2 linked regions of the Flocculibacter collagenilyticus genome follow. The protein of the gene in region 2 binds, or shares a complex with, the protein of the main gene of each other region. Links are inferred from orthologs where the notes say so. Each region holds a gene or a part of one and is shown on either strand. Other genes may lie near its edges.

Evidence for each region.
Region 1: the proteins of lolA (region 2) and lolE are in contact, whole or in part, in a cryo-EM structure (PDB 7ARM), measured with the Escherichia coli proteins. The link is inferred for Flocculibacter collagenilyticus from one-to-one orthologs.

The regions. Positions count from the first base shown.
Region 1 is NZ_CP059888.1:1,835,131-1,838,154, forward strand. Bases 78-3,024 are described here. They hold lolE (lipoprotein-releasing ABC transporter permease subunit LolE), read left to right. Parts: upstream 78-894; coding sequence 895-2,154; downstream 2,155-3,024. Other genes in these bases: HUU81_RS08195 (lipoprotein-releasing ABC transporter permease subunit), read left to right, coding at 78-154; lolD (lipoprotein-releasing ABC transporter ATP-binding protein LolD), read left to right, coding at 187-885; HUU81_RS08210 (GNAT family N-acetyltransferase), read left to right, coding at 2,178-2,615; prsT (XrtA/PEP-CTERM system TPR-repeat protein PrsT), read left to right, coding at 2,725-3,024. Outside these bases: more of HUU81_RS08195, read left to right, coding at 1-77. UniProt on the Escherichia coli protein: Part of an ATP-dependent transport system LolCDE responsible for the release of lipoproteins targeted to the outer membrane from the inner membrane.
Region 2 is NZ_CP059888.1:2,116,879-2,119,847, reverse strand. The notes cover bases 78-2,969. They hold lolA (outer membrane lipoprotein chaperone LolA), read left to right. Parts: upstream 78-1,123; coding sequence 1,124-1,816; downstream 1,817-2,969. Other genes in these bases: HUU81_RS09380 (replication-associated recombination protein A), read left to right, coding at 1,838-2,969; HUU81_RS09390 (DNA translocase FtsK), read left to right, coding at 78-1,072. Also shown: more of HUU81_RS09390, read left to right, coding at 1-77. UniProt on the Escherichia coli protein: Participates in the translocation of lipoproteins from the inner membrane to the outer membrane.

The DNA of each region.
Region 1 (3,024 bases), 280 kb from region 2 along the record:
GCTGGGTCCAAACATTGAATTGCCCATATTATTACAATTGAGTGATGTGCTTATTATATTTGTAGGCGCGTTAGGACTGAGTTTATTGGCCACTGTCTATCCCGCTTATCAAGCAGCTAAAATAGAGCCTGCATCAGTATTAAGATACGAATAACAAATTAAGACCCAATTTGAAAAGAGATTTATATGCAAGATTTTGTAAATTGCGACAATGTTATTAAAACCTATCATGATGGTTCAGTAGATACACAGGTATTAAAAGGGTTAAGCCTGCATATTGCTAAAGGCCAACAGGTAGCGATTGTGGGTAGTTCAGGCTCTGGTAAAAGCACGTTGTTGCATATTTTAGGAACACTCGACAAAGCCACACAAGGCACAGTTTTCATTGATGGAGTAAATACTGCCACGTTAAAAGCGAATGAGCTAGCAGAGTTTAGAAATCAAAAATTGGGCTTTATTTATCAATTTCATCACCTGTTAATGGACTTTACTGCCCTTGAAAATGTGGCAATGCCATTGATGATAAGAAATGAGCCAGTAAATAAGGCGAATGAAATGGCACTCGCCATGTTAGACAAAGTAGGTTTAGCACACCGAGTTAATCATAAACCTAGCGAACTTTCGGGTGGAGAAAGGCAACGCGTTGCAATAGCGCGCGCATTAGTGACTCAGCCAGCGCTGATTTTAGCCGACGAGCCCACCGGAAACTTAGACCAAGAAAATGCAATTAAAATCTACGAGTTACTACGTACATTAAATAAAGAGCTGCATACAACGTTTATTGTGGTAACTCATGATATGGAGTTAGCAAACAAGATGGATCAAGTACTAACTCTCCATAATGGTCAAATAGAAAGTTTGACTGCTACAAACGTTCAAGCGTAGGAAGGTACAGTGAAAATCAATTTTTCCTTTCTGCTAGCAAGAAAGTTTATAAACGGTAAACATGAGAACGGATTTATCGGCTTTATTTCAAAGTCGTCAACATTGGGTATCGCACTGGGTGTTGCAGTATTAATTATTGCTTTGTCGGTAATGAATGGCTTTCAACGTGAACTAGTTAATCGCTTATTATCATTTGTACCACATGTTGAATTAATTGCCGTCGAGCAGCCAATCGATAATTGGGAAAGTAAGTTAGCAATCATTGAAAACCACCCTCAAGTATTAGCCGCGGCACCATTAATAAAATTAACGGGTATGTTGCAAAAGGGAGAAAAATTAAAAGCGCTAGAAATACGTGCAATTGTGCCTGAATTCGAACAAAGAGTGTCTTCAATTAAGCCTTATATAATTAGTGGTGATTTTTCTTCAATCAGTAGCAAATATAATAGCGACGAAAACGCAGGTATTGTGATTGGTCAGCTATTGGCAAAAGAGCTTAACATTGATGTGGGTGACGAAGTTCAGCTGCTTTTACCAAATAAATCGAGTACCAAAAAGCTGTTATCGCCAAAGCTAGCAAGATTCAAAGTAAGCGCAATATTTCGTTTGGGCGGGCAGTTAGATGGCGGTTTAGCTTATATTAATTTAAACCAAGCAAGAGCGTTAGTGGGTATTCCAGCTGATGCTGTTTCTGGGATCAGATTAAAAATTAATGACGTATTTAACGCGCCTATTATTGCCCGCGAAATAGGGTTAAATCTAAATCATTACGTGTATCTTATGGATTGGCTGCGCACCCACGGGCACCTTTACCAAGACATCATGTTAGTTAAGACCATTATGTATATTGCCCTGACGTTAGTAATCGCTGTTGCGTGTTTTAACATTGTCTCCACGTTAGTGATGACAGTAAAAGAAAAGCAAAGTGAAATCGCTATTCTTAAAACAATGGGAATAAAAGATATTCAAATAACACTAGCATTTATGTTTGTGGGGATGATAAATGCGTTAATGGGCATCGTGATTGGTATCGCATTTGGCATATTACTCACACTAAATCTAACGAATATTTTTAAATGGTTAGAGCAGCTTTCAGGCGAGACATTTTTGAAACAGGATGTGTATTTTATTGACTTCATTCCTGTGGAACTTCAAATAGCAGATGTATTAATAGTACCCGTTATCGCATTAGTATTAGCGTTGCTAGCAACTTTATATCCCGCTAGAGTCGCAACCAAGGCAGATCCTGCCACTGTATTAGGGCAGTAAAAAACATTAATTTAAGGATGAACATGACAATAACACTGCAACCAGTGTCGCAAAAAAATTATGAAGATGTTTGTGACCTTGAAGTCGCAAAAGACCAAGAAGACTATGTAGCAGAAAATATGTGGTCTATTGTGGAGTCTACATTTAACGAAGGCTATGAAACCCGAGCAATTTATCGTGACGATAAAGTGGTGGGGTTCTTTATGTGGGTAAAAGAGTCAATAGAAAAAATCTCAATTTGGCGCTTTATGGTAGACAGTCAACATCAGAATCAAGGGATTGGGAGAAAAGCGCTAACTATTGCATTAGATGAAATTAAGCAAGTACCTAAACTGAAAGAGATTGAAATTTGTTATCAGCCAGATAACCCAGTTGCAGGTGACTTCTATGGTAGTTTTGGCTTTATTGAAGTAGGCATGGACGAAGATGATGACGACATGTTGGCGATTATCAAACTTTAAAGAAAATAACTGAAATCAGCTAAGCTTGTCGCACTCAAGAATGGCTAATGAAATAGTAAATTTTTAAGGTTATACTTTTGTTTTTACTCAGCATGTCATTCGGAATAGTATGTTTAGTCGTCGTTTTATTCGCTCTTCACTGTTAGGTTTTTGGTTAGGTTTCTGCTCAACGATTAGCTTCTCGCTTATATCGATTCCTGTGGCTAATGCCCAAGCGTCACAAGCCACAACAAATATATCAAGCGAGCACTACGAAAAGGCATTAAGTGCGTTTAATAAAGAAGACTATGATGTGTCTTTTATCCACTTAAAAAACGCACTGAAAGACAATCCATCACATTTACCTGCCAAGGTGTTGTATGGCAGGCTACTACTGAAAAATGCCTACTATGAAGAAGCGGTAGAAGAA
Region 2 (2,969 bases):
TGATTTAGCGAAAATGCCACACTTATTAGTTGCAGGTACTACAGGCTCAGGTAAGTCGGTGGGTGTAAATACCATGATATTAAGCTTGCTCTATAAATCTGGCCCTGAAGATGTTCGCTTAATTATGATTGACCCTAAAATGCTTGAATTGTCGGTATATGAAGGTATTCCTCACCTGTTAACGGAAGTGATAACCGACATGAAAGAGGCTGCAAATGGTTTGCGTTGGTGTGTTGGAGAAATGGAGCGCCGTTATAAATTAATGTCAGCGTTAGGCGTTAGAAATCTAAAAGGGTTTAATGCAAAAGTATCTGAAGCCAAAGCAAACGGTAGCCCAATCATTGATCCCTTATGGAAGCCAACCGACAGCTTGTCAGAAGAACCACCATTTTTAGATAAATTACCTGCAATTGTAGTTATCATCGATGAATTTGCTGACATGATGATGATCGTGGGTAAAAAAGTAGAAGAGCTTATTGCTCGTATCGCGCAAAAAGCACGTGCGGCAGGTATTCATTTAGTGTTAGCAACACAGCGACCGTCAGTGGACGTGATTACGGGATTAATAAAAGCAAATATTCCAACTCGTATGGCGTTCCAAGTGTCTTCAAAAATAGACTCCAGAACTATTCTAGATCAGCAAGGTGCTGAAAACTTGCTTGGACAGGGTGATATGTTGTATTTGCCACCAGGGTCGGGCGTGCCTACACGTGTGCATGGCGCGTTTGTTGATGATCATGAGGTTCATGCTGTAGTGAGTGATTGGAAGAAGCGTGGTGAACCAAATTACCTAGACGAAATCTTAAATGGTGAACCGACGGAAGAAACGTTACTGCCGGGCGAATCTTTAGAAGGTGAGGATAGCGAAACAGACGAATTTTATGATCAAGCTGTTGCCTTTGTAACTGAATCAAGAAGAGCGTCAGTGTCTGGTGTTCAACGCAAATTTAGAATCGGATATAACCGTGCTGCGCGCATTGTAGAGCAAATGCAAATGCAAGGTGTAGTCAGTGCACCAGGGCATAACGGTAACCGAGAAGTGCTTGCCCCGGCACCAGTGAAAGTAGATTAGTGAGTGTTAATTTAACATCACCGACGAAAAGAATAGTTGATAGGAAATTTAATGAATAAACGTTTGAAAATAATATTTAGTTTAGCGGGCTTGTTCAGTGTATTTGGCAATAATGGACTGGTATTCGCACATGAAAACAGTGAACATCAATCAACTACTCAACACGTAGAGTCGAGTAAAGAAAAAGTGGCAGGCTTCAAAAGCGTGTTATCTAAATTCCAGCACTTTTCGGCCGACTTTACTCAAACAGTGATTGATACAGAGGGTAAAACTGTCATGAGTGGGCATGGCAAAGTAAAAATAAAACAACCGAATAGGTTGCGATGGCATGCAATTGAGCCCGATGAGAATATATTGGTTTCTGATGGGAAGACATTGTATTTGCATAATGTGTTTCTAGAGCAAGTGAGTTTGTATCACACCAAAGATGCAATTAACTCGACGCCATTCGTATTATTGTCTGATCCTGACTCCCAGTATTGGACAGATTACAACATTGTAAGTACTGATAGCGGTTACCGCATCGTTGCAAAAAGTGAAAGCGCGCAAGTTAAAACATTATCTATTCTTCTTAATAAAGAGAAAATTAAAGGCTTTGAAGTCGAAGATGGTACTGGCCAATTGAGTAAGTTTCACTTTAACAACGTGAATACCACGGATGAAATTGCTGATAATGCATTTACATTTGATATGCCAGAAGATGTTGATATTGATGATCAACGAACTGCGTTAGTTAATCAATGATCTTTGTATGAGCATTTGACATTGAATTTAGATTTAGACTTTTCAAGCAATCAGTTTAAGCCACTTGCTGCTGCACTGCGTCCTTCTACTTTGGAGGAGTACAGCGGGCAAAAACATATTCTAGGTGAAGGAACCCCATTACACACAGCGATTAAAGCGGGGCACGCACATAGCCTGATTTTGTGGGGGCCTCCTGGAACAGGAAAAACCACCTTAGCTGAATTAATTGCTAAATATAGCAACGCTGAAATTGAGCGGCTGTCTGCTGTAACATCTGGTGTTAAAGAGATTAGAGAAGCCATTGCGAAAGCGCAAACAAATCAGCAAATGCTAAACAGGCAAACCGTTTTATTTGTTGATGAAGTGCATCGATTTAATAAAAGCCAACAAGATGGCTTTTTACCTTATATTGAAGACGGCACCATTATTTTTATTGGCGCAACAACCGAAAACCCTTCTTTTGAGCTTAATAGCGCTGTTTTATCTCGCGCTCGTGTATACGTATTAAAAAGTTTAACGCCAGAAGATCTTCAACCAGTACTAGTGCGTGCTTTTGATTTTTTAAAACAAAACAGAGCTACGCAAGTGCAAATGAGTAATGATGACCAAGTGTTGTTGTGTGAACTTGCACAAGGAGACGCTAGGCGTTTATTAAATTTATTAGAATTAGCTGTAGATTTAGCCCAGAGAACCGATAATAAGGTGCTCATTGATAAAGCGGTATTGCAACAAGTGGCACCTGCGAACATCGCCCAGTACGACAAGAATGGCGATAAATTTTACGATTTAATTTCTGCTTTTCACAAATCAGTGCGTGGCTCCTCACCCGATGCGGCTTTATATTGGTATGCCAGAATTTTAGCAGGAGGCGGAGATCCGCTATATGTTGCAAGACGTTTACTGGCGATAGCCACTGAAGATATTGGCAATGCCGACCCTAGAGCAATGACGATTGGTTTAAATGCGTGGGATATTTATCATAGAGTGGGTGCAAAAGAAGGCGAGCGCGCTATCGCACAAGCTGCCATTTATATGGCAAGTGCAGCGAAAAGTAACGCGGTGTATATGGCGTTTAGTCAAGCAAAGCAAGATGCGCAAAAGCACAATTATGAAGTGCCCAACCATTTACGCAATGCCCCTACAAAATTAATGT